Regions from separate parts of the Microbulbifer salipaludis genome, predicted to be linked through region 2. Evidence: predicted binding sites of a transcription regulator. Region 2 holds the regulator's gene; each other region holds the start of a gene.

What was found. Region 2 encodes sigma-54, which starts transcription at its own class of promoters, with help from an activator protein. Its sites were predicted from a motif close to TGGCACANNNNTTGCNNT; they were not measured.
Region 1: the regulator sigma-54 is predicted to act here: its motif matches at 5,314-5,331, upstream of galU (UTP--glucose-1-phosphate uridylyltransferase GalU).
Region 3: the regulator sigma-54 is predicted to act here: its motif matches at 4,863-4,880, upstream of glnA (glutamate--ammonia ligase).

The regions. Positions count from the first base shown of each region.
Region 1 covers NZ_JAEKJR010000002.1:389,387-399,648, forward strand. Annotated here, with positions in the region: gene tal (transaldolase) at 1-450, opposite strand, end outside; gene dusA (tRNA dihydrouridine(20/20a) synthase DusA) at 509-1,537, opposite strand; gene JF535_RS07305 (glycerol-3-phosphate dehydrogenase/oxidase) at 1,658-2,866, opposite strand; gene JF535_RS07310 (glycerophosphodiester phosphodiesterase family protein) at 2,850-3,542, opposite strand; gene gltX (glutamate--tRNA ligase) at 3,786-5,261, shown strand; gene galU (UTP--glucose-1-phosphate uridylyltransferase GalU) at 5,492-6,403, shown strand; tRNA gene JF535_RS07325 (tRNA-Ala) at 6,588-6,663, shown strand; gene rfbA (glucose-1-phosphate thymidylyltransferase RfbA) at 6,972-7,886, shown strand; gene rfbC (dTDP-4-dehydrorhamnose 3,5-epimerase) at 7,888-8,436, shown strand; gene rfbD (dTDP-4-dehydrorhamnose reductase) at 8,450-9,319, shown strand; gene rfbB (dTDP-glucose 4,6-dehydratase) at 9,320-10,262, shown strand, end outside.
Region 2 covers NZ_JAEKJR010000002.1:501,630-511,891, reverse strand. Annotated here, with positions in the region: gene JF535_RS07810 (HAD-IIIA family hydrolase) at 1-349, shown strand, start outside; gene lptC (LPS export ABC transporter periplasmic protein LptC) at 439-1,002, shown strand; gene lptA (lipopolysaccharide transport periplasmic protein LptA) at 989-1,534, shown strand; gene lptB (LPS export ABC transporter ATP-binding protein) at 1,619-2,344, shown strand; gene JF535_RS07790 (RNA polymerase factor sigma-54) at 2,578-4,053, shown strand; gene hpf (ribosome hibernation-promoting factor, HPF/YfiA family) at 4,223-4,516, shown strand; gene ptsN (PTS IIA-like nitrogen regulatory protein PtsN) at 4,571-5,032, shown strand; gene rapZ (RNase adapter RapZ) at 5,130-5,990, shown strand; gene JF535_RS07770 (HPr family phosphocarrier protein) at 6,023-6,292, shown strand; gene mgtE (magnesium transporter) at 6,392-7,735, shown strand; gene yjgA (ribosome biogenesis factor YjgA) at 7,788-8,318, shown strand; gene JF535_RS07755 (lipase family alpha/beta hydrolase) at 8,328-8,933, opposite strand; gene JF535_RS07750 (efflux RND transporter permease subunit) at 9,090-10,262, opposite strand, start outside.
Region 3 covers NZ_JAEKJR010000001.1:637,408-647,669, reverse strand. Annotated here, with positions in the region: gene glnG (nitrogen regulation protein NR(I)) at 1-1,116, opposite strand, end outside; gene glnL (nitrogen regulation protein NR(II)) at 1,145-2,251, opposite strand; gene JF535_RS02670 (DUF4124 domain-containing protein) at 2,490-3,152, opposite strand; gene glnA (glutamate--ammonia ligase) at 3,392-4,798, opposite strand; gene thiI (tRNA uracil 4-sulfurtransferase ThiI) at 5,159-6,625, shown strand; gene JF535_RS02655 (hypothetical protein) at 6,641-7,660, opposite strand; gene JF535_RS02650 (glycosyltransferase) at 7,729-8,658, opposite strand; gene JF535_RS02645 (alkaline phosphatase family protein) at 8,664-10,262, opposite strand, start outside.

The DNA.
Region 1 (10,262 bases), 110 kb from region 2:
GTTGCAGTGGATGCCCTCGCGCTCCAGTACCGAGGCCGCGCTGATGCCCTCCCAGGTCGAGGCGAGCTTGATCAGAACCCGCTTGCGGTCGATACCGGCCTGCTCGTACATGGCGACCAGCTGGCGTGCGTATTCAATGCTGGCGGTGGTGTCGAATGACAGCCGCGCGTCTACTTCGGTGGATACCACTCCGGGAACAATTTGCAAAATCTCATGACCGATGGCCACCGCCAGTTTCATCGCGGCGAGAGCGATCACGTCGCCGCCTTTCTGTTCCGCCCAGGCGATGGAGTCCTTCAGGTGTTGCTGGTACTGGGGGAGCTGAGCGGCCTTGTACAGCAGTGATGGGTTGGTGGTGGCATCTTCCGGCTGATAGCGGCGAATGGCTTCGATGTCCCCGGTATCGGCGACCACCAGGCTGCGCTGTTTGAGTTGCTCCAGTTTGTTCATGTTCCCCACGTCCTTATTGCGAATGTTGACTTGTTTTTTTGTGTGCCCAGAGCGCGGGTCAGGCGGCTTGCGTGACCAGCGCCAAAGCGTGTTCCAGTACTTCCGGCCCCGCACCTGCGGTATGTGCGTGCTCACTCAGGTGTCGGCGGAAGCGCCGTGCCCCCGGTACGCCCTGGAACAGCCCCATCATGTGTCGGGTAATATGATTCAGGCGCTGGCCGCGCGACAGTTCCCGCTCGATGTACGGCAGCATGTTGCGTACCACTTCGGCGGGTGTTGGCCCGGGTTCACCGTCAAACAGTGCGGCATCCACCCCGGCGAGCAGCCCCGGCGTCTGGTATGCCGCGCGCCCGAGCATAACACCATCCAGTTGTTGCAGATGTTCGCGACACTCATCCAGTGTGTTAATGCCGCCATTGAGGACAATTTCCAGCTCGGGGAAATCCTGCTTCAGCTGGTACACCATCTCGTACTTCAGTGGCGGCACTTCACGATTTTCCTTGGGGCTCAAGCCGTTCAGCCAGGCCTTGCGCGCATGCACAATAAACGTAGTGATGCCGGCCTGTGCCTGCGCTTCCACAAAGCGCGTGAGCCCCGGGTAGTCCTCCATATCGTCAATACCGATACGGTGCTTCACGGTGACGGGTATCGATACCGCACTCTGCATCGCTCCCAGGCACTCCGCAACCAGGTCCGGCTCTGCCATCAGGCAGGCACCGAAGCGTCCTTTTTTCACCCGGTCACTGGGGCAGCCGCAGTTCAGGTTCACTTCGCTGTAACCCCAGCGCTCGGCAATTTCCGCGCAGCGCGCCAGGTCCTGCGGATCACTGCCACCCAATTGCAGCGCCACCGGCTGTTCTTCCACATTGAAATCCAGGTGACTCTGCTGGTCGCCAAACAGAATGGCGCCGGTGGTGACCATTTCGGTGTAGAGCAGGGCGTGCTGGCTGAACTGCCGCCAGAAATAACGGCAGTGACGGTCGCTCCAGTCCATCAGAGGTGCGGTGCAGAAGCGGTGCGAAACAGCCGTTGCCGTACCCGCGGTGATGGGGGTGGGGGCAGTTGAGGATGGGGAAGATTCGGACATAAACAGCAATCAGAGGATAAAACTGCGCGCAGTATAACAAGATACAGCGCGTTTCCCCGGATCGCGGCTCATCGGGCGCGGGACATTAGGCGACTGGACGCGGCAGACGCAAACGGGCAATCACAGGTTGCGCTCTTTGGCGTCCTCGCGGGTACCGGATGCCTGGGTGGCGGGTGGCGCTACCCAGTCGGCTTTACTCGCCAGCAGCGGGCGCAGTTTTTTTACCACACTGCGCGCGGTAGCGCGGTAACTGGTGAGCTTGCCTCCGGCCACCGCGACGATCCGTGGGCACTTGGGGTTGTCGGTGCAGATCATGGTCTCGCGACTGCGGGAAAAGGGATTGTCGCTGGCGTGCGGCAGCACCCGCAGCCCCGCCCAGCTGTCGCTCAGGTCACTTAACTGCAGCGGTCGTGTCTCCGGGAAGTACTGCTTCAGTGTGCGCAGCAGGTAGGCTTTTTCTTCCAGCGTGGGGGCCACCTCGGCGGGATCGCCGTGGTAGGGGCGTTCGGTGGTGCCAATCAGGGTTTCACCCTGCCACGGCATCACGAACACCGCTCGGCCGTCTTCCGCCTCCACATAAAATATTTTATTGGCGAGTTTTAGTGGTACCTGAATATGGGTACCGGCAACCAGCTCGAGTGGTGGCAGCTTCGCGCTGGGTGTGCACTTGCTGTTGGTCTCTTCGATCCAGGGCCCACTGCAGTTCACCAGCGCACGGCAGTGAAGGGTGTTGAGCTGGCCGTCGTGGAAGTAATCAACCCGTACGAACTTGTCAGTCACCTCCGCACCCACCAGGCTAGCGGGGCAGAGTAGCTCGGCGCCACCGCGCACCGCGGTCTGGATGACCTCTCGGGTCAGCGCGGCATCGTCGGTTTGCGCATCGTAGTAGCGGTACACCGCCAGCAAATCGTCGCTGTTGAGCCCGCACAGGGCGTCGTAATCCTGGGTGTTTACCGAGCGGAAGCGGGCGTAGGAGGAAAACAGCCCGGAAAGCAGCGCGTAGAGGCTGAGGCCCAGGCGTATCTTCCAGCTTGGGCGGCGGCTGTGCCGGTACACCGGGATCAGGAAGGGCACCATGTGTACCAGGTCCGGCTTGTTGGCCAGTAGCCAGCGGCGCTCTTTCAGGCACTCGTAAACCAGCGAGATTTGCCCGCTCTCCAGATAGCGCAGCCCGCCGTGAATCAGTTTGGAGGAGCGCGAAGAAGTGCCGTAGGCCACAGATTCCTGTTCCAGAATGGCCACCCGGTGCCCGGCGGCTGTCAGCGCCTCCGCGACACCGGCACCCTGAATACCGGCACCGACCACCAGCACATCATATTCCGTAGACATTACTGGCCTCCCGGGAGCGCATCAACAGCGGCAGATTGCCCGTAAGGATGTGGTGTGCACCACGATGGTGCCAATGCACCGCCCCCTGCGCGGTATTGATCTCCTGCACGACCCACTGCCAGGGACCCGGCGGCAGCTCCTGGCAATCGACCGTTGTGTGGTCGATAAACAGGAAGTCTGGCGCCAGCGTGACGACATCGGCAGAAAGGCAGCGCGCAACACTCGGCACGCGCAGGGCCACCTGATAGAAGCCCAGGTTGCGGGCAAGCCGCAGGCTGCGCAGGTCGGACGCCAGGATTACGAACGCATCGGTACAGCCGGAAATTTCATCGCGCAGCGCACGGATCGCCGCCTCCGCACCCATATGCGACAAGGTTTGCGGGTTCAATTCCACAAACCACTCCAGGTGCCGGTGGCGGCTGGCCCAGTCCACCAGCTGCTGAAAGCTGCTGAGGGGCAGTGCCTTGAGGTCACGGTCTTTCAGGTGGTGGAGCGGCGTCGAAATGCCCGCCTGAACAAAGTCCATTCCCTCGCCGGCACAGCACCAGGCCGTGCGGTCCTTGCTGAACTGTACCTCGGTGGCAATGGCGCAGGCACCGAGACCATGTGCGCCCTCGAAGGCGGCAAGGGTATTTTCCGGGTGGTGAATTTTGTCGCCTAAATGCGCAATCAGCATTGATGTGAATTCCCGCCGGGTGAGGCTTTATTGTGTGAATAAAGGAGGTGGGAGATACTGCGAAATCTCTATATGAAAAATAGTTGCTGTGGGGTGGGTTGCAAGGAAGGACTGGCGCACTTTTGAAGCTACTGATACACCGGAGCAGAATCGCACTGTGCGGCCCCCAAGCCCGGCGATATAATGCCGCGCCTTTATCGTCTATCTTCCATTTCCAATTACCAGTCCAATATCAGGATTCCAATGACCGTAAGAACCCGTATCGCGCCATCTCCCACCGGTGATCCCCACGTAGGTACTGCCTATATTGCCCTGTTCAACCAGTGTTTCGCCCAGGCCCAGGGTGGCCAGTTTGTACTGCGTATCGAAGATACCGACCAGGCGCGCAGCACCCCGGAATCCGAGCAGGCGATCCTCGACAGTCTGCGCTGGCTGGGGCTCGACTGGCAGGAGGGCCCGGATGTGGGCGGTCCGCACGGCCCCTACCGCCAGAGCGAGCGCGGCGACATCTACAAGCAGTACTGTGACGAGCTGGTCGCCAAAGGCCACGCCTTTCATTGCTACCGCACTGCGGAAGAATTAGATCAATTGCGCGCGCAGCTGCAGGAGTCCGGCAAGGTAACCCTCAAGCCGAGTGATCTCGCGCTGCCCGCGGAAGAAGTCGAGAAGCGCAAGGCGGCGGGTGAGCCCTACGTGGTGCGCATGAACGTGCCGGAGTCCGGCACCTGTGTGGTGGAAGACCTGCTGCGCGGCACCATCGAGATTGACTGGGCGCAGGTGGATGCGCAGGTACTGCTCAAGTCCGACGGCATGCCCACCTATCACCTGGCCAACGTGGTGGATGACCACCTGATGGAGATCACTCACGTGCTGCGCGGCGAGGAATGGATCAATTCCGCGCCCAAGCACAAGCTGCTGTACGAATACTTCGGCTGGGAGATGCCGGTTCTCTGCCACCTGCCGCTGCTGCGCAACCCGGACAAGACCAAGCTGTCCAAGCGCAAGAACCCCACCTCCATCCTTTATTACCAGCGCGCCGGCTTTATGCCGGAAGCGCTGCTGAACTACCTCGGCCGCATGGGTTGGTCCATGCCGGACGAGAGCGAGAAGTTCACCCTGGCCGAAATGCTCGCGCATTTCGACATCCAGCGGGTATCCCTCGGCGGCCCGGTATTCGATGTGGAGAAACTGAGCTGGCTGAATGGCCTGTGGATCCGCGAGCTGGAAGACGAGCAGCTGGCCGACCGTCTGCAGCAGTGGCTGCTGAACCGCGAAAACCTGCTCAAAGTGCTGCCCCAGGCCAAGGGCCGCATGGAAACCTTCGGTGACTTCCTGCCGTTGGTCAGCTTCCTTGCTTCTGGCAAGCTGCCGCTCAGCGAAGAGAGCTTTGCTGGCAACAAGCTGGCGCTGGACGACCAGAAGAAGCTCCTGCAATTTACCCTGTGGAGGCTGGAAGCGCTGCGCAGCTGGAGCAAAGACACCATCTTTGCCACCGTCAAAGAGCTGTCTAATCAGATGGATATCAAGCTGAAGGACTTCAACGCGCCCCTGTTTGTGGCCATCAGTGGCACCACCGCCAGTTTCTCGGTGATGGACGCCATGGAACTGCTCGGCCCCGACCTCAGCCGCGCCCGTCTGCGCCAGGCCGTCGAAGTACTGGGCGGCGCTGGCAAGAAGGTGCTGAAGCGCTGGGAAAAAGAGTTCGCGAGCCTCGGCTGAGGCCGCCTGAACAGGCGTTTGTGCGTCACCAATGCCACTCGGGCATCCGAAGTGGCATTTTTATTGCCTGTCTAAAAGTCATAGTGCCGAGTGGCGTTCTTCTCCCGAAGAAATATGTGGCGCCCTATCGAACCAGTTGTGTGACAGTTGTCACATTTCGTGGGTAGAATCCCGCCAGGTTGAGGATTAACGGATTAACCGGAAACCATTCAGACGAATAAGGAAATAAAATGACCGCAGTCAAAAAAGCAGTCATCCCTGTTGCGGGTTTGGGGACCCGCATGTTGCCCGCCACCAAGGCCATCCCGAAAGAGATGCTGCCGATCGTGGACAAGCCGCTGATCCAGTACGTGGTAAATGAAGCGGTCAAAGCCGGGATCAAGGAAATTGTCCTGGTCACCCACGCCAGTAAAAACGCCATCACCAATCACTTTGACACCTCCTTCGAACTGGAAGCCCAGCTGGAAAATCGCCTCAAGCGCCAGCTGCTGGACGAAGTGCGCGCGATCATCCCGCGTGATGTCACCGTGATTTCCGTGCGCCAGGCAGAGGCGAAGGGCCTCGGTCATGCCATTGCCTGCGCCCGTCCGGTGGTTGGCGACAACCCCTTCGCGGTGCTGTTGCCCGACGTGCTGGTGGATGAATACGCCGCCGATCTCACCAACACCAATCTCGCGGCCATGGTGCGTAACTTTGAGCAAACCGGTGCCAGCCAGATCATGGTGGAATCCGTCGACTGGGAAGATGTGAGCAAATACGGTGTGGTGGACTGCTTGGGTGCAGATCTCAAGGTGGGTGGTGTTGCCAAGATCGACGGCATGGTAGAAAAGCCCAGCGTCGATGCCGCCCCCTCCAACATGGCCGTGGTTGGCCGCTATGTTTTGCCGGCGGAAATCTGGTTCCTGCTGGATCAAACCCAGCCGGGAGCCGGTGGCGAAATCCAGCTGACCGATGCCATTGATGAGCTGCTAAAAGTCCAGCAGGTAGATGCCTACCGCATTGTTGGCCACAGTCACGATTGCGGCAACAAGCTGGGTTACATGAAGGCCCAGTTCGAGTACGGCCTGCACCACCCGGATATTGGTGCCGGACTGCAAGAGTTCCTGACCAAACAGAAGCCACGGGTCGAAGCCGTCGCTTGAGGCCTTGCTGCCATTGAATACAGGGCCAGCGGCTGACCCTGTATTCACCAGAAACCGCGGGCACCCACCGCTCAGCGGTTTCTAACTAATTGATTAAAAAGTCGTTTTTTCTGGTTGACACCCGAAGGGCCGCTGTTAAAATGCGCCTCGCTTTCGGGGGAAACCCAATCAAGAAAGCAACTTTGGGGCTATAGCTCAGCTGGGAGAGCGCAACACTGGCAGTGTTGAGGTCAGCGGTTCGATCCCGCTTAGCTCCACCAAATCAAAAAAGGCCGCATCCGAAAGGATGCGGCCTTTTTTGATTTGGCAGTGCTGCCCGGGCGCGAGGAGCCAAAACCAACGCTCATCGTGCGCGGGTCCGGCTGGCGTACCAGCGACCCCGAAAGGGTGAGCAGGTAAAGCCCGCGCAAATGAGCGACCCGTTTACCGCGGGGGAAGCTCAAAGTCCCGGTAGAATGTCCGGGCAAAACATGGAAGTCAAAGCAGTGATTACGTGGAGGTTCGTGAGCCCCGAATTGCTGCGAATTACCCAGCCAGTAGGCACGAAGAAACTCACTTGGGGAAGCACATGGAAATAGTGAATACAAATAGAAAAGCAATCATCCTCGCGGGCGGTTCCGGCACCCGGCTATACCCGCTGACCAAAGGTGTCAGCAAGCAGCTCATGGCGGTGTACGACAAGCCGATGATCTATTACCCGCTCACCACCCTGATGATGGCGGGCATCCGAGATATTCTGATTATCACCACGCCGGAAGAGCAGTCGCTGTTCCAGAAGCTGCTGGAAGATGGCAGCCAGTGGGGTATCAACCTTACCTATGCAGTGCAGCCCTCCCCAGACGGCCTGGCCCAGGCGTTCCTGATCGGCCGTGAGCACGTGGGCAACAATCCCAGCGCATTGGTACTGGGCGACAATATCTACTACGCAGAGCGTTTTAACGAAGTCCTGAAAAGCGCTGACCAGCGCACCGAGGGTGCCACAGTCTTCGGATACCATGTCGCCGATCCCCGCGCCTACGGGGTGGCCGAGTTTGATGATGCAGGCAAGGTCATCAGCATCGAAGAGAAGCCCACGCAGCCGAAGTCCAACTACGCCGTGACCGGCCTCTACTTCTACGACAATCAGGTGTGCGACCTGGCGCGGGAGATCAAACCCAGCCACCGTGGTGAGCTCGAAATTACCGACCTCAACCGCATGTACCTGGAGCAGGGCAAGCTGCACGTCGAGCTGATGGGGCGCGGCTCCGCCTGGCTGGACACCGGTACCCACGATAACCTGCTGGAAGCTGCTCAATTTGTGCAAACCATTGAGCGTCGCCAGGGCCTGAAAATCGCCTGCCCGGAAGAGGTTGCGTTCCGTAAAGGTTTTATTGATGCAGAGTTGCTGGAAAAGCAGGCGCAGCCTTTGATGAAAAGCGGCTACGGCGAATACCTGATGCAGCTGATTGCTGATTCCCAGCGCGACCCCAGGTTTGCACGTTGATATGAAAGTACTGGAAACCAAAATCCCCGATGTAAAAATAATCGAGCCAAAGGTCTTCGGCGACGAGCGTGGGTTCTTCCTGGAAACCTTCCGCCAGGACTTCTTCCATCGTGAATGTGCCGAGCGTACCTTTGTGCAGGACAACCACAGCAAATCCAGCCAGGGTATCCTGCGGGGTTTGCACTATCAGACCGAGCACACCCAGGGCAAGCTGGTCCGCGTTACGTCCGGAGAAGTGTTCGATGTGGCCGTAGACCTGCGCAAACGCTCTCCCACCTTCGGCCAGTGGGTCGGTGTGCTGCTGAACGAAGACAACAAACGCCAGCTCTGGATCCCGGAAGGCTTCGCCCACGGTTTTTACGTGACCAGCGAATTCGCCGAGTTCGTCTACAAGTGCACCGATTATTACGCGCCCCAATACGAACACTCATTGCGCTGGGACGACCCGGAAATTGGGATCGAGTGGCCCCTGGTCAATGGTGAGGCCCCCAAGCTTTCCGCCAAGGATGCCGAAGGTAAACTCCTGAAAGACGCTGCCGTCTTTGGTTGATGGGGTCTAAATAATGAAAATTCTCATCACCGGTAAAAACGGTCAGCTCGGTAAGCAGTTGCAGCAGCGAGCTCCTAGTGATACCACGGTCGTTGCCCATGGCCGCGACACGCTGGATATCGCCAATAAAGAGCAGGTCTTTGCCGTTCTCACGCGGGAGCAGCCGCAGGTTGTTATCAACGCCGCGGCCTACACGGCCGTGGATAAAGCGGAGTCCGATAGCGAACAGGCACACCTGATTAACGCGCGCGGCCCGGAAAACCTGGCTCTGGCCTGCCGCGAGCTGGGCATTCGCCTGATCCACGTTTCCACCGACTTCGTGTTCGACGGCGAGCAGTCCCGACCATACCGGGCACAAGATATAAGAAGCCCGCTGGGTGTATACGGCGCAAGCAAGGCTCGCGGCGAAGAGGCGGTCGAAGCCATACTGCCCGAAGCCATCATCGTGCGTACCGCCTGGGTCTACAATCGCGAGGGTGGCAACTTTGTCACCACCATGCTGCGCTTGATGCGGGAGCGCGACCAGCTGGGTGTGGTGGCCGACCAAATCGGCACACCGACTTGGGCTGGCACCCTGGCGGAGAACATTTACGGGCTGGTAGCAAACCAAGAAGCTCGTGGTATTTATCACTGTACCGACGCCGGCGTCGCCAGCTGGTACGACTTCGCCGTAGCTATTTACGAAGAAGGCATGAGTGCAGGCCTGTTGCCGAAAGGGCGGCAGGTCAATATCGCCCCCATTGCCACCACCGACTACCCAACCCCGGCCGCGCGCCCGTCCTACAGTGTTCTGGACAAGTCCCGGTTGGCAGAAGATACCGGCCAGGCACTACAGCACTGGCGCCAGGTATTAAGGTCTGTCCTCAATTCAGCGGAACTGTAAATGAGCAATCTACTCGTCACTGGCGGTGCCGGTTTTATCGGTGCCAACTTCGTCCACTACTGGATGAAAACTTACCCGCAAGACAAGGTCGTCGTGCTGGACGCACTCACCTACGCCGGCAATAAAGCCAGCCTCGATCCGGTGGCGGAAAACCCCAACTTCGTATTCTGCCGCGGCAATATCTGCGATACCGAGCTGGTAGAAACCCTGCTAAAGGAGCACCACATCGACACCTTGGTGCACTTCGCCGCAGAGAGCCACGTAGACCGCTCCATCACCGGCCCGGATGCGTTTATTGAGACCAACATCATCGGCACCCACAGCCTGCTCAAGGCCGCAAAGAAAGTCTGGCTGGACGAGGGGCTGAACACGGAAGGTCACCGCTTCCACCACGTTTCTACCGACGAAGTGTATGGCACGCTGGAACCCAACGATCCCGCCTTCAGCGAGACCACCCCCTACGCGCCTAATAGCCCGTATTCCGCGAGCAAGGCCGCGTCCGACCATCTGGTGCGTGCCTACCACCATACTTACGGCTTGAAGGTCACCACCAGCAACTGCTCCAACAACTACGGCCCCTACCACTTCCCGGAGAAACTGATCCCGCTGGTCATTACCAACATCCTGCACGATAAACCGTTGCCCATTTACGGGGATGGGCAGCAGATCCGAGACTGGCTGTACGTGGAAGACCACGCGCGCGGTATTGACCTAGTGATCAAGAAAGGCCGCCTGGGGGAGTGCTACAACATCGGTGGTATTAATGAGTGGACGAATTTGGATATCGTGGAGCGAATCTGCGACATGATGAATCAGAGGTTTTCCACTGACCCAGCCTTGGCAGCTCGTTTTCCCCGCGCTGGAAAAGCGATCGATGGGCGTTCTGACGAACTGATCACTTTTGTGACAGATCGTTTGGGGCACGACCGCCGCTATTCCATAG
Region 2 (10,262 bases):
ACGTAGCTCCCTGGTGGAAAAACGTGCGCATGATCTGGGAATCACCCGGCTGATTCAGGGGCGTGAAGACAAATACAGCGCCTTTCAGGAGCTGTTCGCCAACGAACCCCACACGCTGGAAAACATTGCCTACGTGGGCGATGACTACCCGGACCTGCAGCTGATGACCCGCGTCGGCTGCCCCATTGCCGTGCCCGACGCAGCACCGCCAGTAAAGGAGCGCGCGCTGTTCACCACCGAGCGCAAAGGGGGACTTGGCGCGGTACGAGAGGTCTGCGACCGCATCATGCAGGCACAGGGCACCTTTGACGCCGCACTCGCACCTTACCTGACACACGTAGAAAAATAATCGCCAGGCCGGAACCTGACCGCACCCACACAGACTAACTGTCAGACCGCGTTGCGCGGGCCGGCAGGCTAACAGGAAACACTCGATACATGCGCACCTGGCTACCACTGGTGATTGTGGTGATGCTGATTACCCTGGGACTCTGGTTTACCGAGAGCCCGCCAGATCAGCTAATGGGCAAGCGCCCCACCCAGCAGGAACACAACAGGGCCGCGGATCTCATCATCCGGGGTGCCCGCACGCGTCACTACGATGTGAACGGCAATCTCGCCTATGAAGTCGACGCCGAGCGCGTCACCTTCTTCCAGTTTGCGCGGCGGGATCGGGCCGACCTCACCGAGCCACGCATGATGTTCTACCAGGGCGAAGACTCCCGCTGGCGCACGGAATCGCGCTCTGGTGTCGCCTACAACAATGGGCAAAGGGTCGTACTGAAGGGGGATGTCTCCATCAAGGAGCTGCCGGGGCCAGGTATTACCCTGCGGACACCGAAAATCGAAATCAGGCCTCGCGAAGAATTCGCCGAGACTGACAAAGTTGTTACCATTACCGACGGCCCCAACCTCACAACCGGCAAGGGCCTGCGCGCCGATCTAAAACAAGACAAGGTGGAAATTCTGTCCGATGTGGAAAGCCGCTATGAAGTCCGCTAATGCCGCCCGCACACTGCTCGCAACCACGTTGGCGGCGGTGGTCGCGCTGGCCAGCCTGCAGGCGCAGGCTCTACCCAATGATCGCCAGCAGCCGGTGAAAGTATCCGCCGACAACCTGGAGGCCAACCGCAGCAAAAACCTCTCGGTCTATAGCGGCAATGTGGTCATTACCCAGGGCTCCCTGCAGATCCGCGCAGACCGGGTTGAGGTACACGGCAATGCCAGCGGCGAAATCCGCAAGGTGGTCGCCATCGGCACCCCCGCTCACTTCCAGCAGCAGGTGGAAGAAAGCACCAGCCCGGTCAAGGCGCGCGCCCGGCGGATTGAATTTCTGGTGAGCACCGATGCCCTGCAGCTGACCGGTGAAGCCTTCGTCGACCGGGACGGCAACACCCTCTCCGCCGAGCGCATCGATTACGACCTCAATAGCGAGCAGATGCAGGCCCAGGGCCAATCGGAGAAGAAGCGCGTGGAAATGATCTGGAAGCCCGAAGCGCAGCCCGCCCCCAAACCGGTCGAAGACGGCCAGTAGGCCATCCGCCCCATGGGGCCAGCGCCTGCAGAACTCACCAGACAGATGTGGCCATTGCCACTGCACTAGATAGCGGAATTCGCCATGCCGACGCTCAAAGCGTTACATCTCGCCAAGCAGTACAAAAAACGCAAAGTCGTTCAGGATGTGTCCGTGAGCGTATCCAGCGGACAGGTGGTGGGCCTGCTGGGCCCTAATGGTGCCGGCAAAACCACGTGTTTCTACATGATCGCCGGCCTGGTCCAGGCGGATGCCGGCCAGGTCATGATCGACGACGAAGATATCACCGGTCTTTCCATGCACGGCCGCGCCCGCAAGGGCATTGGCTACCTGCCTCAGGAAGCATCGGTATTCCGCCGCCTGACCGTGGCGGACAACATTCTCGCCATTCTCGAAACCCGCAAGGACCTCAACCGTAGCCAGCGTATGGCGCAACTTGAGGCCCTGCTGGAGGAATTCCACATCACCCACATCCGCGACAGTCTGGGGATGGCGCTGTCCGGCGGCGAGCGCCGTCGCGTTGAAATTGCGCGGGCCCTGGCGACCAACCCCGCCTTTGTCCTGCTGGATGAGCCCTTTGCCGGTGTCGACCCCATTTCGGTCAACGATATCAAGCAAATTATCCGCCATCTGCGGGACCGCGGTATCGGCGTACTGATTACCGACCACAATGTGCGCGAAACCCTGGATATCTGCGAGACCGCATTTATCGTCAGCGAGGGGCACATCATCGCCTCCGGCGACCCCAGAGACGTAGCAGAAAACAAACAGGTGAAAGATGTCTATCTGGGACACGAATTCACCATTTGAGCGGTTTTTTAGGGGTTCATCTTCACGATACCCCATTCTGTAGGCCGCCATTACACACAGAAACCTTGTGACCGGATCCACAAAATTTTTCGGCATGCTTATTGCTTAAGCTGCCTCTTGTGTTCCGATTTGCCGCAAGGTAGTCTGCAGGAAATGAGCTTTACGCCGCCGCATCAAGCATCAAATCTGCTGCGGCGGGCCAATGCCAGAATTTTCTGCCGGCAAACCCCCATATGAAGCAGTCACTCCAGTTAAAACTCGGCACACAGCTGACGATGACACCGCAGTTGCAGCAGGCGATCCGTCTGCTGCAATTGTCGACGCTGGATCTGCAACAAGAAATCCAGTCGGCCCTCGACAGCAACCCCCTGCTGGAATCCGACTTCGAAGAACACACCGGCGAGCCCCATCAGGACCAGAACACCCCTGCGCAATCCGAAACCAAAGAGCCGGAGACCCGCGCGCAGGAAGCTGCCCGCGAGACGCAGGGCGAGTCTACGGCCGATGGTGACTGGAACAGCGAAATCCCGGACGACCTGCCAGTCGACACCCGCTGGGACGATATCTACACCGGCGGCAGCTATACCGGCGGCGATGGCGATGAATACGCGCTGGAACAGCGCAACGCGGCCTCCGAAAGCCTGCAGGACCACCTGCTGTGGCAACTGAACCTGACCCCGCTGACGGATATCGACAAGCTCATCGGCGAAACCCTGATCGACGCCATCGCCCCCAACGGCTTCCTCGACGCGGACCTAAACGAGGTGGCCGCCACCTTCGAGGTGGAAGCCGACGAAGTACTGACCGTACTGAAGACCATCCAACAGCTGGAGCCCGCCGGCTGTGGTGCCCGCGACCTGCGCGAGAGCCTGCTGCTGCAACTGCGCCAGCTGCCGGAACAGACCCCATGGATGACCGAGGCCCTGCTGGTGGTGAGCCAGCACCTCGACCTGCTGGGCAAGCGGGACTTCCGCCAACTGACCCGCCGCACGCGGCTCAACGAGTCACAGCTCGGCGAGGTCATGCGACTGATCCAGACTCTCACCCCCTACCCGGGCGAAGCCTTCGGCGGTGAAGAGCCCCAGTATGTGGTGCCCGATGTGATCGTCAGCCGCAAGCACAACCGCTGGGTCGTCGAGCTCAACCCCGAGACCACGCCCAAGCTGCGCATCAATGACGCCTATGCCTCACTGATCAAGCGCGCCGATAACTCCAGTGACAACAACTATCTGCGCGACAACCTCCAGGAAGCGCGCTGGTTCCTGAAAAGCCTGCAAAGCCGCCACGAGACACTGCTCAAGGTGGCCAGCTGCATCGTGGAAAAGCAGCAGGGCTTTTTTGAACTGGGGCCAGAAGGCATGAAACCCATGGTACTGGCGAACATTGCCGAGACCATCGGCATGCACGAGTCGACCATTTCCCGGGTGACCACGCAGAAGTACATGCTCACGCCCCGCGGTGTCTTCGAGCTGAAATACTTCTTCTCCAGCCATGTGAGCACCGACTCCGGGGAGGATGCCTCGTCCACCGCCATCCGCGCCCTGATCCGCAAGCTTATTGATGCCGAACAGCCGCGCAAGCCGCTGTCGGACAACAAAATCACTCAGGAGCTGGACTCCCAGGGCATCAAGGTCGCGCGACGTACAGTGGCCAAGTACCGTGAATCCATGGGCATTCCCTCGTCCAGCGAGAGAAAACGACTGGTTTAGCGAGGGCAGTCACATATGGAAGCACTCTTCGCCTTCGTGTGTGCGCTTTCTGTACAACCAATGGCTATACATTGAGTGTATCCTTCCATTCTGGCGCACTTCCTAGTAGGGTTGCCGCCCTGTGCGGGGGTCCAGCCAGATTTGTGTTGCACCCGATGAGGAGAAATCCATGCAGATCAATATCAGTGGCCACCATGTAGACGTTACTCCGGCCATTCGCGATTACTGCCAGACCAAACTGGACAAGCTCTCCCGCCACAATGACCTGATTACCAATACACAGGTCATTCTTTCCGTCGACAAACTGATCCAGAAAGCCGAAGCACGGGTTCACGTGAGCGGCAACAAGGATATTTTTGCCGATTCGGAGTCTGAGGACATGTACGCAGCGATCGATTCGCTGACTGACAAACTCGACCGGCAACTGCTGAAACACAAAGAGAAGTTACGCAGTCACCGCTAGTCGTAACATAACCAGGTTACCGGCTGGCCTGCACCGCTAGATCATCAGTACGTTATGACATTGGAAGCATTACTCTCTCCCCGCCTGAGCCTTTGCCATCTGGCGGGGAGCAGCAAAAAAAAGCTGTTACTCAACATCGCCCAGGCGATTTCCGAGCAATATCCCGATCTGGATTCCGACACGATCTTCAACCAGCTGGTTGCCCGGGAGCGCCTTGGCTCTACCGGCATCGGCGAAGGCGTTGCTATCCCTCACTGCCGCCTGCCCGGCTGTGCTGGCCCGATCGGCGTACTGTGTACCACATCCCCGGCGGTGGACTTCGATGCCATCGACCGCCAGCCGGTGGATTTGCTGTTTGCCCTGCTGGTGCCCGAAGACTCGGACCAGGAGCACCTGGACACCCTCGCCGAAATTGCAGCCCTGTTCAGCGATAGCCGTGTGCGGGAAAAACTGCGTGCGGCCACCACCAGCGATGAACTTTACGCACTGGCCATCAATAGCGCCGCCGCGGCATAATAGGCCGCGACTACCGGTGACAGCCCGTTGCCGGAGCCGCTCAAGTTAGCCATTCCGGCCACATGCCGTGCCGGATTCAGCAAGGAGTGCGTGTTCTATGCGACTGGTCATAATCAGCGGCCGCTCGGGCTCCGGAAAGAGCTCCGCGCTGCAACTGCTGGAAGATGTTGGCTTCAATTGCATCGACAACCTCCCGGCCAGCCTGCTGCCCGAACTGATCCGCCGGGTAACCGAGCAACCCTCGCAGGAAAACACCCAGCTGGCGCTCGGTATCGACGCCCGCAACCTGTGGCACGACGTGCGCCAGGCCCCCAAAGTCATCAACGACCTGCGCGACAGCGGTATCGATTGCGACGTCATCTATCTGGATGCGCGCTCGCCGGTACTGGTGCAGCGCTTCAGTGAAACCCGCCGCAAACACCCCCTGAGTGACAGCCACACCCACCTGCTCGAAGCACTGAATCGTGAAAAGGAGTTGCTGGCACCGCTCGCATCCATGGCCGACCTGGTCATCGATACCAGTAGCCTCACCCTGCATCAGCTGCGCGACCAGATGAAATCCCGGGTGGTGGGCAAAGATTCACCCGGCATGGCCATCCTGTTCCAGTCCTTTGGCTTCAAGCACGGTGTGCCCGTTGATGCGGACCTGGTGTTTGACCTGCGCTGTCTGCCCAACCCCTACTGGATACCGGAACTGCGCAACAAAACCGGCATGGACCCGGAAGTGGCCGAATTCCTGCAGTCTCACCAGGAGACCAGGGATATGCAGCGAGACATCACCCAGTTCCTGGAACGCTGGCTACCCAGTTATCAGCAGAGCAACCGCAGCTATACCTCGGTATCGATCGGTTGCACTGGCGGCCGCCACCGCTCGGTGTACATGGTGGAGCAGCTGGCCAAAGCCTTTGCCGGGATTTTCGAGAATATCCAGGTTCGACACCGCGAACAGCAAAAATGAGCCCGGGCCGGAGCATACGATAGATACCCACCATGCAAAAAAGCCGCATCACCATTATCAATAAACTGGGGCTACACGCGCGCGCCGCGAGCAAGTTTGCCCAGACCAGCGCGCGCTTTTCCTCTGAAGTGAAAGTGCACTGCCAGGGCAAGGCCGTCGACGGCAAAAGCGTGATGGCACTCATGCTGCTTGCCGCGGGCAAAGGCGTGGAGCTGGAACTGGAAATCTGCGGCCGCGATGAAGATGCTGCGCACGAGGCCATCTGCCTGCTGATTAACGACCGCTTTGGTGAGGGCGAATAAAAAGGCGCCTGCCGCCCCCCTTTCTACCCTTATAATGCCGGCCCTCGCAGTACCCCCCAACAAGCAGGTGTTTACGTGCCCAAGCCCTCCAACGCCGACATCTCATTCCGCGCTCAGAACCAGCTCGGTGCGCTGTATGCGGCGCTGGACAGTGGCACCGGGCGGGAAGTGCAGCGCATGCTGTCCTCACTCTCCCCGCAAAGCATCGCCCAGCTGCTCGAGAGCTCGCCGCCGCGCATCCGCCAGGTACTGTGGAAACTGATCGACCGCAAGGTCGAGGGCGAGGTACTGCAGGAACTGCCGGACGAGGTACAGGGCCAGATTCTCTCCACCATGGACACCGAGGAGATGGTGGCCGTGATGGAAGGGCTGAATGCGGACGATGTGGCAGACATCCTCCAGCAATTGCCCGAGCGGGTGATGGCGGAAGTACTGTCTGCCATGAGCGAGCACGACCGCCAGCGGGTGGAAGACGTCCTCGCTTACGACGAGGAGACCGCCGGCGGCCTGATGGACACGGAAATTGTCTCCGTGCGCCCCAACCTGCACCTCGATGTGGTGCTGCGCTACCTGCGCCGCCACGAGCAGCTGCCCGAATCCACCGACAACCTGTTTGTGGTCAACCGCAAAGACCGCTTTATCGGCCTGCTGCCACTGACCAAACTACTGACCACAGATCCCTCCGTCACCGTACGTGAAATCATGATCACCGACGTGGACCCCATTCCCGCCGATATGCCGGACGACGAAGTGGCTCGCCTGTTTACCAAATACGACTGGATTACCGCGCCGGTGGTGGACGAGGAAAATCGCCTGCTGGGGCGGATCACCATCGACGACGTGGTCGACGTGATCCGGGAAGACGCCGACCACTCGCTGATGAGCCTGGCGGGCCTCGACGAGGAAGAGGACACCTTCGCACCGGTAAAGCGCACCGCGCCCCGTCGCGCGATCTGGCTCGGCATCAACCTGCTCACCGCCCTGCTCGCTTCCTGGGTCATCAACCTGTTTCAGGACACCATCGACAAGGTGGTGGCCCTCGCCGTACTGATGCCGATTGTCGCCAGTATGGGCGGTGTCGCCGGCAGCCAGACCCTCACGGTCATCATTCGCGGCATGGCCCTGGGCCAGGTCGGGCGCAGTAACCTGAGCTGGCTCCTGTCCCGTGAGCTGGCCAGTGGCGCGCTGAATGCGATTCTCTGGGCTGCGGTGATGGGCGGTATCGCCGCGCTCTGGTTTGGCGATACCCGCATTGCCCTGATTATCATAGCGGCCATGGTCATCAACCTGGTCACCGCGGCCTTCGCCGGTACTATCCTACCGGTGGCCCTGCGTGCCCTGCGCATCGACCCCGCCCTGGCCGGCGGCGTGGCCCTGACCACGGTCACCGATGTGGTGGGCTTTATGTCTTTCCTCGGCCTCGCGACCTGGTTTTTTATTTGACGCGCAGCCTATTCAGGTTCCGTTTACCCCAGTACTGTTTCAGAGATATACCATGCACAATTCAGATGATCCCGGCGCTTTTGACGAATTTGAGGACGAGAATTTCAAAAGCAAAACCCAGGTCAAGCAGGAAATGCACGAGCTGCAGGCACTCGGCAAGCAGCTGACCGAGCTGAACCCGGCGAAGCTGGCCGAGGTCCCCATGGATGCGGTGCTGAGCGAGGCTATCGACACCATGCACCGGATCAAGTCCCGGGAAGCGCGCCGCCGCCAGTTGCAGTACATCGGCAAACTCATGCGCAAGGCCGATGTCGAGGCGATCCAGGCGGTACTGGAGAAGCACCGGGAACAGGACCACCTGCACCTGCGTTTTGACCGTATGGCGGAAGAATGGCGGGAACGGTTGCTGGAACAGGGGAAAGAGGCGCAAAGTGCGTTTTTCGACGCCCATCCCGGCGCTGATCACCAGCAGGTGCGCGCCCTGATTCGCGAGGCCAACAAAGAAATCGCGAACAAGAAAGCACCGACCAACCAGCGCAAACTGTTTCGCTATCTGCGGGACTTCTTCATGCAGGAAAGCTGATCCGTCGAGTCAGCGCCCGTCAGGGTCCTCCAGTGCGCCGGCGAGTTCGGTGCGGACAATGTCGATCACCTTCGGGTTCTGGGGCACCCAGCGGTGAAGGCTGACCGGGACCTGATAGGTATTGCCGATCGGCAGGCGCGAGCTGGTGCGGGGCACAATGGTGGCGTCGTACGGTGTCCAGATGGATACGGGCGCGGCGCCTTCCAACACTGCGGCATCCCGGTTCAGGCTACTGAGAAATTCACTGCCGATGCGCAGTTGCCGCCCACCTTTGTAGGGCAACAGGTGGGCCCACAGGCTGCCAAAGTGAGGACTGGAGAGGGCAATAAACTTGTGTACCTTTTCCGCGCCGCCCAGTCTCTGCAGGTAATAGCGCGCCACAATCCCCCCCATGCTGAACCCCACCAGTGCGCAACTCTCATCCTCGCGGGTCACCTCCTCCACCAGGTCGCGCAACTGTGCCGCCATCGGCTCCATCCCATACCAGCCACTGTTGGTCTGCAAGCGGATGGTGCGCGCGACGAAACCTGACCGCTCCAGCGCGCCCTGCATCCTTTGCATCGACCTGCCCCGGTCGAAAATCCCGGGAATCAGTATCGCAATACGGCTCTTCATCATTTCCGCAAGATCCACCCAGCCACGAATCACCCTTCTCTACCCAATAAGGTTAGAAGGCAATAGTGCTGTGCGAAAACGAATTCGGGCCCGGAGGTAACCCCCCGGGCCCGAACAATCAATCAACCATCATCGTGTGGCGCCAGATCGGCCCGCTCAGCCGGCACAGGCCTCAGCGGCCGCTGCGGGCTTTCCCGGCCCGCTGCCCTCCGCCGGCTTGGGCAGCGGCTTGATCAGCACCAGCAACAATGGCAGCAGCGTCAGGGATCCCAGCAGGGCCGCCGACATGGCCAGCGCCGTCAGTAAACCGAAGTAGATGGACGGCACAAACTTGGACAGTGCCAGAATCGAGAAACCGGCAATGATGGTAATGGCGGTGTAGAACATCGCGCGCCCGATGGTGGCATGGCTGCGGTGCATGGTCGCAATATAGTCGCCATCTTTGGCAAATTCCGCGCGGAACCGGTAAAGGTAATGGATCGCGTGGTCGACGCCGATACCCACGGTAATCGCGGCAATGGTAATGGTCATCATATCCAGCGGGATATTCGCCAGGCCCATCCCGCCGAGCACCACACAGGCTGCCAGCATGTTCGGCACCAGGGCAATCACCGCCAGCGACAGCGAGCGGAACAGCACCAGGAACATCAGCAAAATACCCGCAAACACCGCGCCTAACGTGAGAATCTGCGACTTGAACAGGCTTTGCAGCATGTTGTTGTACAGCACCAGCATACCGGTCTGACGGATGTTTTCCGGCGCGATGCCCATTTCATTTTCCGCGTAGGTATAAATACGGCGAATCAGTTCGTCCCGGCGCAAGTTGGGATCGGTTTCCATCACACGCATGGTGATTCTGGCCTGCTGCGCCTGCGGCGACCAATAGGGGTTCACCAGCACCTGATTGATTTCCTCCGGCAGGCTCTGGCGGGCAATGGCCAGCTCAAAGTCATTGAGGCCGCCGTCATTGAGATCCTGGGCCACTTTGTACAGGGTGGCCAGTGACTGAACCTTGCCGATTTCCGGCTGGGCTTCGAGGAAGTCGTGCAGCTGCTCGATCTGGTTCAGGCCAGCCACGGTAAACCAGTAGGCGTCTGGCCCCTGGCTTTCACTGCCGCTCGCGGCAAAGGGATCGTCTGCGGCAAACGGGTCCTCGGCAGCAAATGGGTCATCCGCCGCAAATGGATCCGCCTCAGCCTCCGCCGCCGTATCATCGTCACTGGAGAAATCCGCCGCAAAGGGATCGTCCTCACCCTCGAACGCCGGTTCGGCCTGCTCCGGTTTGTTCAATACTACATCCAGGTTGATGGTTCCGCCGAGGCGCTGGTC
Region 3 (10,262 bases), on a different contig from region 2:
GGCCATCACCGTAATCCAGCGACAGGTATTTTCCAGCTGGCGCACGTTGCCAGGCCAGTCGAGACCCGACAGGTACTCCTCGGTTTCCTTGAGCAAAATTTTGGGCTCAACGCCGAGATCCTTGGCGGCACTGTTAAAGAAGTGGCGCACCAGGCGCGGAATGTCTTCGCGACGATCCGCAAGCCGGGGAATATGGATGCGGATGACGTTCAGGCGGTGGAAAAGGTCTTCGCGGAATTTGTGCTCTTCCACCAGGCGCTCGAGATCCTGGTGGGTGGCGGCAATAATGCGCACATCCACCTTGACCGGCGTGTGACCGCCGACCCGGTAAAACTCGCCGTCCGCCAGCACCCGCAGCAGTCGGGTCTGGGTTTCTGCGGGCATATCCCCAATTTCATCGAGGAACAGGGTGCCGCCGTTGGCCTGCTCGAAGCGCCCGGCGCGCTGCGCGCTGGCGCCGGTAAAGGCGCCCTTCTCATGGCCAAACAGTTCGGATTCCATCAAATCCTTGGGAATCGCCGCCATGTTGAGCGCAATAAACGGCTGGTTCTTGCGCGGACTGTGATTGTGCAGGGCGGCTGCCACCAGCTCCTTACCGGTACCGGATTCACCGTTGATCAGCACGGTGATATTGGAGTGGGAGAGGCGCCCGATCGCGCGGAACACCTCCTGCATCGCCGGCGCCTCACCGATGATTTCCTTGTTGGCGGTACCGTTTTCGACGATTACCGGCTCTTCGGGCTGCTGCTCATTGGCGTGGGCCAGGGCGCGGCGGGTAACGGCCACGGCCTCATCCACATCAAAAGGTTTGGGCAGGTACTCGAAGGCGCCACCCTGATAGGCTGCGACCGCACTGTCGAGGTCCGAGTGGGCCGTCATGATGATGATGGGCAGGGACGGACGCTCTGCCTGAAAGCGTTGCAGCAGTTTAAAACCATCGGAGCCGGGCATGCGGATATCACTGATCACCACATCCGGTGACTCGCTGTAAAAGTCATCCAGGGCACGATCCCCGTTTTCGTAGCAGGTGGTATCGATCCCCGCCCGGGAAAGGGCGCGCTCCAGCACCCAGCGGATGGAGCGGTCGTCATCAATGATCCATACGCGATTATTCATAATCTTTTTCCGGTTCTGTTATTACGTTCTAATAATTTTTCTCTGCCGCTGAGCCGTCATTGGCCAGCGGCAGGTATATCTGAAATTCTGTCTCTCCGGGCCGGCTCTCGCATTTGATCAGCCCGCGGTGCTGATTGATGATGTGCTGCGATATCGACAGCCCCAAACCCGAGCCTTCAGCGCGGCCGGAAATCATCGGGTAAAAAATTCGCTCGCGAATGTCTTCCGGAATACCCGGGCCGTTGTCCACAACATCGATGCGGCAGACCAGCGGGCAGTGTCGGCGGCCGATGGTAAATTGACGCTGTACCCGGGTGCGGATGGTCAGGTCTCCGTCTTCGAGACCCACATTCTCAGCGATGGCCTGCATGGCATTGCGGGCGATATTCAATACCGCCTGTATCAGCTGCTCGCTGTCGGCGGGGATATCCGGGATCGACGGGTCGTAATCGCGTTTGATCTCCAGCGCCCCATCGCACTCCGCCTCGATTAACTGTGCCACCCGCTCGGTAATCGTGTGCACGTTCACCGACTGCAGTCGCACCGGCTTACGCGGACCCAGCATGCGATCCACCAGGTTGCGCAGGCGATCGGCCTCTTCGATGATGATCTGGGTGTATTCCGCCAGATCTTCGCCACCGGACTGCTCCAGCTCTTTCAATTCCCTTTGCAGCAACTGTGCCGCACCGCGTATTCCGCCCAGGGGATTTTTTACTTCGTGGGCCATGCCCCGCACCAGGTTACGGGTGGTCTCCTGGGCAGAGATCAGCGCATCCTCGCGTGCGATGCGCAGCAGGCGATCCATGGACTGGACCTCCAGCAATAACAGGCCCAGCTCGGTGAGCGGTGTCACCGAGTAATCCACCGTGCACTCTTCCAGGTTGTGCAGCAGCCATAACGCACGCCGTACGGTGTACTTTTCCCCGTTTTCCAGCGCCGAACGCAACGCCTGCTGGGCAGAGCGGGACTCACGGACGACGTCTTCCAGGGGCAGGCCGATGGAGCGCGTGCTGGACGCTGCCACCAGGTCTTCGGCCGCCGAGTTCAGGTAGCGCAGGGACAGATGCTCATCCAGCACCAGAACGGCCGAGGTCAGGTTGTCAAAAAGCAGGCGTAACTGACGATCATTGAGCATTCGGGGGGATCCGACTTCGTTCATTTCTTCGGGTCGCCTAATGGCAGTGCAAAAAGCAAACCAAAATGGCGCAAAAAACCGGACTCTTTCGGGGCTTAGAATTCGGGGCGCGGTGTTTCAGCACAGAGAATGCACCAAAATTGTGCGCAGATCAAAATTTGTGCTGCCTGGAGCCCAGAATGGGGCTGGCGGAGAAGGAAGGGAGGGGCCACGCCTTATCGTGGCCCGCGTAACCGGACTAACGTTTCGGCTTGGGCGTGAAACCCGGTGCTTGCTGGGCCTTGGGCATCGCCGGCGCCTGACCCGCGGGGAAATCCGGAACCTGACCGCCGGGACGCTTCACGTACACCTCGATCGCCTGGGAGCGGGCCAGTGGCTGTCCCCGGGAACCCAGCAGTACCGCCTGTATCGTATGTGCACCGCGCTCCAGCGCGGAAATATCCAGGCTGGTGCCGGAGGAGCTGCCCGACCAGCGCTGGCCGTCAACCACTACAAAAAACTCGTAGCCATCTCTGGGTACCGGGTCCAGCGCCACCTGCAACACAATAAACCGCTGGCCTGGCGGTATGGTGGCCCCATTGACCGGGCTCACGATGGAGAAGTTCACCGGGCCCGTATCATCCCCAGCGCGGTTGTCCTCACGGTCGCGGGGAGACAGCTTGCGCGTCCGCAGCGGCTGCCGGGGCGCAATGGGCTGCACGTTAATCGGCCCGATTTCCACCTTTTCGGCCTTGCCGTCCGGAGGCGGGCTGTCACTGAAGGTGATACGCCCATCCGGGCCGACAATCTTGTACACACTGCCAGAGCCGCTACCTGACTTGTTGTCCGCGGCAGTCGACTCCTGCTGCGCCAAAGCGGGGACGGCGAGAATAAACGCCAGCACTGCAATCCACCTGTTCATGGGCTTTCCTGCCTCTCGCATTCTGTTAGAGGTTGCTTGATAAAGGCTAGTGTACTCCGGTCTGCGCTACCGGCATAAAAAAAGCCCACACCGCAAGGTGTGGGCTTTCTCGTCATCTTTGCACCGTTCTCACCAGACCTTGCAGATGCATGGGCCGGCGGCGGCGCTCCGATGATACTCCGTTTTAACCCCAAATAGGGTTTTAAAAGGAGGCGCCTGCGGCGTCTTTATACTGATCTTTATACTGAATAGTACAGTTCGAACTCAACCGGGTGAGTGGTCATGTTCACACGCTGTACTTCTTCGCGCTTCAGCTCGATGAACGCATCGATAGCGTCGTCGGTGAATACGCCACCTTCGGTCAGGAAGGCGCGGTCCTGATCCAGTGCGTCCAGGGCCTGCTCCAGGCTGGAAGCCACGGTCGGGTACTCGGCCAGCTCTTCCGCCGGCAGGTCGTACAGGTCCTTGTCGGCTGCGTCGCCCGGGTGGATCTTGTTCTTCACGCCGTCGAGGCCAGCCATCAGCAGGGCTGCGAAGGCCAGGTACGGGTTGGCGGTCGGATCCGGGAAGCGAGTCTCGATGCGCTTGCCTTTCGGGCTCGGCACGAACGGAATGCGGATAGACGCAGAGCGGTTGCGCGCAGAGTAGGCCAGGATAACCGGCGCTTCGAAGCCCGGAACCAGACGCTTGTAGGAGTTGGTGGAAGAGTTACAGATCGCGTTCAGGGCGCGCGCGTGCTTGATGATACCGCCGATGTAGAACAGGGCAGTTTCAGACAGGCCAGCATAGGCGTCACCGGCGAACTGGTTCACGCCGTCCTTGCTGAAGGACTGGTGCACGTGCATACCGGAACCGTTGTCACCCACCAGCGGCTTGGGCATGAAGGTAGCGGTTTTGCCGTAAGCGTGGGCTACGTTGTGTACCGCGTACTTCAGGATCTGTACTTCGTCCGCTTTCTTGGTCAGGGTGTTGGCGCCAACGCCGATTTCACACTGGCCCGCAGTACCCACTTCGTGGTGATGTACTTCGATTTCCAGGCCCATGGCTTCCATGGCGGAACACATGGCAGCACGGATGTCGTGCAGGGAGTCAACCGGCGGAACCGGGAAGTAACCGCCTTTCACGCCCGGGCGGTGGCCCATGTTGCCGTCAGTGAAAGAGGCACCGGAAGACCAGGCCGCTTCTTCAGAGTTGATCTTGTAGAAGGCGCCGCCCATTTCGGCACCCCAGGTGATGTCGTCGAATACGAAGAACTCGGGCTCCGGACCGAACAGCGCGGTGTCACCGTAACCAGTGGACTTCAGGTATTCCTCGGCGCGCAGCGCGATGGAACGCGGGTCGCGCTCGTAGCCCTGGCCGGTGATCGGATCAACGATGTTACAGCGAATGATTACGGTCGCTTCATCGGTGAAGGGGTCCAGGAAAGAGGTTTCATCGTCCGGCATCAGGATCATGTCGGATTCGTTAATACCCTTCCAGCCCGCGATAGAGGAACCGTCGAACATCTTGCCTTCTTCGAAGAACTCGCCATCAACTTCCTTGGACGGAAGAGAAACGTGTTGTTCCTTACCTTTGGTATCGGTGAAGCGCAGGTCTACCCATTTGGCTTCGCTCTCTTTGATCAGTCCGAGCGTTTTCGCTGACATTGCAGTCCTCCAAGAATGAAAATTTATGTATCGCGCCAATTCGCGTTGTCTTGTGGCAACAGTAAAAGCAAGGAGTGTGCCAAATTGGGGCAAACAGGCATAAAGCGGCCTCGGGCCCGCGAAATCCGGTGACAACCACGGGTTTTCGGTGATTCACCACCAGCGAGCCCCCACGATAGTCACAATGTTGGTGCCCCCCAAGACAGAAATGCACCGATTTGGGGCCATCAAGTCACCGCGAGCACCAAATTGGTGCTGCAAGCAAAATCCCCTTAGCGAGTTTATAATTCGCCACCTTTGCCGGGAAGGCTATAACTCCTTCCTTGGCCTCACATTCAACCGCGTTTCCGGCACACTCCCATGCACTTTGTCGTCAAATTTTTCCCAGAGATCACCATCAAAAGCAATCCAGTGCGCAAGCGCATGTCGCGGCAGCTGGCCGACAACCTGCGCAAACTAATGCGGCAGCTGGATGATCGCATCAAGGTGCACAAGGACTGGGAAAAAATCGACGTGATTGCGCCGGATGCAGTATCCCACCTTTCCGAGCGTATTGAAGAGGTACTGGCGCACACTCCCGGTATCGCGAACTTTGCCCGGGTACAGCAGTTCCCGCTCGGCGACCTGGACGACATCTACCAGAAAACATTGCCCATCTGGGGCCCGCAGCTCGCCGGCAAGACGTTCTGCGTGCGCGTCAAACGCACCGGCAAGCACGACTTCCAGTCTCTCGATGTGGAGCAGTATGTAGGTGGTGGGCTGAACAAGAACACCGATGCCATCGGAGTAAAACTGAAAAACCCCGATGTCACGGTGAAACTGGAAGTCCGCCACGACAAGCTGAACGTGATCGAGGAGCTGCACCAGGGCCTGGGGGGCTTCCCGCTGGGCACCCAGGACCCGGTGCTATCGCTGGTGTCCGGTGGCTTCGATTCCACGGTTGCCAGCTACCTGACCATCAAGCGCGGCATCCGCACCCACTTCCTGTTCTTCAACCTGGGAGGCCGCCAGCACGAGCTGGGGGTAAAGGAGGTCGCCTTTTACCTGTGGGAAAGATACGGCGCATCCCATCGGGTGAAATTCATCACCGTACCGTTTGACGAAGTGGTTGCCGAGATACTCGAGCAGGTCGACGACTCCTATATGGGTGTCACCCTGAAGCGCATGATGCTGCGCGCCGCCTCGGTGGTCGCCAAGGAACTGGACGTGGACGCAGTAGTGACCGGTGAGGCCATTGCCCAGGTTTCCAGCCAGACCCTGAAAAATCTATCGGTCATCGACAGCGTTACCGATACGCTGGTCCTGCGCCCGCTGATTACCTCCGACAAGACCGACATCATTCGCACCGCCCGCGCCATTGGCACAGAGGAGTTTGCCGCGAACATGCCGGAGTACTGCGGGGTAATTTCCGTGAAGCCCACCACGCGCGCAAAAATGGAGAAGGTAGAGCACGAGGAAACCCGATTCGATTTCACGGTGCTTGACCGCGCCATCGGCAACCGCGTGATGCAGAACATCGATGAAGTAATGCAAGATCTGGGTGAAGATGCACCGCCGGTGGATATTGTGACCGAACCGGGTGATGCCACCGTCATCGACATTCGCCACCCCACGGAAGAGGAAGTGAACCCCTTGGAACTGGAAGACACCACCGTGGAAACCATTCCCTTCTTCCGCCTCAGCACAGCGTTCCAGAAACTGGATAAGGATAAGCACTACCTGTTGTACTGCGATCGCGGCGTAATGAGTCAGTTACACGCCTCGCACCTGCTGGATGAGGGGTATCGCAATGTTGGGGTTTATCGGCCTGAGAAACCGAAGCATTGACACTGAGTAATGCGCTTAACGTACCAGCTCCAGGGGACGCGGCGATCGCTTCCCGGTCGACTCGTGCCTCTGCTGCAACCCTCGACCGACACCAACTCGGGCGGTCGCCGGGTCTGGTGAGCCGGGTAACCCCTGGAGTTCATCATAGAAACTGGCGGAATTATTTTTCAAGTCCCGACGGATCGCCTGGTATAGCAACATATTTCGCTTCGCAAGCCGGTCGGGAAAAACCTTCTCCAGCCAGAATACTATGCGTTTAGCCTGCCGTGATATTAGCGGAACCGAAGCGAGCCATTCGCCGAATTTCTTGGTCCAGTGTCGGCCTTCCGCTCTGAACCTTTTCACACGGGAGGAGGAGCCCATGTGGAAAATCAGCCCACCATAAACACCACCCATCAGAAAATGATAATCCACTGTGTTGGAACGCAGCAGCTTTAGCCAGGGTATTTCATGCTCCCAAAGCTTGTAGCCGACGCCGATGCCCGTATCAAACGGCTGCTTTGTCACTTCAGAAAACCGATGAAACTCGCGTGTATCAGCGTCACTCGAGGGCGCACCAAAGCGCAAATCCAGATTCCGAAACAGTTGTGCGGATGCAAAAATAAACGAGGGATGCGGTAGGTATGTATCACCGTTTTCCTCCCTCTGAATCGCCATCAAATCCACGTTATGCTCTTCGAGTAGCGCCAACGCACGATCAAATACATTTCCCGTGATAGGCCAACTGTCGACGTCCAGCGTACAGATGTAGTCACAGCCATCTTCCAGGGCGACTGTTTTAAGTTGATCCAGATACCAGATATGTTCTTGGCTTCCCCGGAGATCGGTATCCACGACAGGCACCGCCTCGATATATTCCCTTCCGGATAGGTAGTGCCACAAATCGGGGGCTAGCCGGTTGCATGCCGCATAGATCTTGAACTGGTTTTTATAGCAAGCCTCCAGCCTGCGAAAATGCTCCTGAATTACCCACTCTTCTGCCGGGTCCAGATAATAAACGACCAGGATACCAATCTTGACTTGCTTGCCGTCCATACTTGTCTTCCTTGAACCCCTTGGCTTTGGGCTGAAGTAACAACCCATCAATTAATGAAACGCTCTGCTTACACGGGCTTCGAACCGTGTATTGGCTTCAGCGACTCGCGGAGGACGCACGCGATGAGCTTCCATGACCCCAGTGAAAATACATTTTTAGCGAACACCTTTGTCGCATAGTGTCGGGCAGTCGCCAAATGGCCAGCAGACAGTGCCCACCACGCCCACTTTGAAAACACAATGCGCTCGGTGACAGGCTCCGCATCCTCTGGCTCATACCGGATTACCCCATCAATACCCCTTCGCGCATAAGCATCCTGGATGGCATTAAGTGTCGAGCGCCTTTGTTGCAACCGATTCGAGTAGCCGACACTACTAAAGTGCTGCCGGTAACGAAGTAACGTCAACGGTATGTTCGCAAGCCGACCTTGTTCCGCCAGCCGGAGAAAAAGGTCGATGTCCTCCGCGTGAGTATATTTTTTTCGATAGCCGCCAACAGAATTAAATGCACTCACCCGTATGATACTTGCAGGATGAATGATGGCACCTCCTGCACCAGCAAGATGTGCAGCATCAATTTCTTCATGAGCCCACATCTCACCCATTTTTCGGAGCGGACGATCAAAGGGGTCTATAAGCAACACCTCACTGCCACACGCCACGCAGTCATCATTTGCCTGCATAAACCCAACGAGCTCCGCAAAGCGCTGAGGCTCGCAGATATCATCCGCATCCATCCGAATCAGGTATCTGGCGCCTATCATTCCCGCCAATTCATTGAGGGTATCAATCAAGCCTTTATTTTCACGTGAACGAAACCGGATACGAGCGTCTTGCGCCGCATACTTTTCCAGCACACGACGGCTGCCATCGGTGGAGCCATCATCAATAATGCACAACGTGAAATCCGCATGCGTCTGGTTCAGAACGCTCCGAATTGCAGCATCCAGATAATGGCCGGCATTATAAACCGGCAAAATCACCGCAACGTCAGTCACCTGTCTCACTCCGCAGTCGCCGCCGCCGCTGATGTGCTGACGAGAGAAACACCTTCCGTATCGCCACTTGGGGTACCATTGACGAGTGTAATAAAGGTTTCGCCAAGGTCGATAACATGCCCGCTATCGCGGAAAGCGACATCATCCGTGTTATCGCCGTACAGAACCGCAAATCCGTTGGCACGGTGGCTCCCTGTCCGCCAGAAGGGAACCGGACCAATTTCCCCAATGGAGGCACAAGCTACATGATTTGACACCACATCTTCATTCCAAATAACGACCAGATCTGCATCCGGAAGATTGGGGTCCGTGTCTTCTGGATTGCTTCGGGTCTTAACGACTCGATCAACCAATTTCGCCTGAGTCGCCACATCTTTTAATTCAGAAAGCTCCCGGATCAGCTCATTACAGAGTTCTTCGTATTCATCTGGGGAAACTATTCCATTGCGGTCGCGACCCTTCAGATTAATTCGGATATAGCCTTCCGAAAAACTGGGAAGTGAAAAGGCCTTCATTTCAGGGCGCAGATTCTCATACCAATTGGGACATTGAAAAGGTTCATCGCGACCGGATTCACGCAAAAGCGCAGGACCCAGTATTGAATCGGACAAGGTATTAAGCGATAAATGTGACTCGATTTTCCGATATGTGTTCGGAGCTACCAGACGTTTTATCCAATTTTTCAGCCAACCCCTCTCCTTCGTAGTAGACCAAAGTGCGCCCGCCATCCCATATTTTTTTTGGAAATCCTGAGTTATGGATCGTTTATTTAATTTTGGCGAGACCCCACCAATTGCCTTCTTTCCAGGAAAGTTCCACCGGTATAGGAATTCAGGCAGGAATACGATACTTGGAAGATCCATTGTATTTGGCCCCATGCCATGGGCCGAGAACAGCATGAGCCTAGCATTACGTGGCATTACTTCAAGAATTCGGCCTATCGCTGTATCGATCTCCTTGAAAGCCTCGAGAAGGAGATTTCGCGGTGCCGTTTCCATCAAAAAGTCATTGATCGGATGGCTATTGCCGAGATGCCAGAAATAATGTCCGGCCACGTGGCTTTCTCCAAAGATTGTCAGGAAAAAATCCCACTGCTTATTCTTGATGAGATCGACACAGGCATCAGCACGACGCTGAATACCAGTCTTCATGTCTTCGAAGAGCTGCAACATTCGTGCGTAGTTATAGCAATTGCCGCCGTCGTTGTTTAACAGCGGGTGGGGCCCGTACTTTTGAACGATATCGTCCCAAAGCTGCGGAGGCTCTGAAACACTAGCGGTCTGGCCGGAATGTGTCCCCCACGCCAACACCTGAATACCATCCACGGACTGATCGATTGCGGTCTGTGGCATATCGAATACTGCCACTTTCTTGCCCGGCATCTTCGCGTAAAACGGACGATATTTCTTAAAATCAAAACTATGAATAAGTTTCGTTTTGTAGGTACTAGCGTCATACTTAATAGGCGACCAGTAACCCGTAGCCGCAGGGGAAGCGCCGGTAAGAAACGTGGTCCAGGGGGTTTCTGCGCGATACCAGTCATAATTTCGCAATGCACAGTATTTCCCTGCATGGTAAATCTTGGCGATATTTGGCAGTTCTCC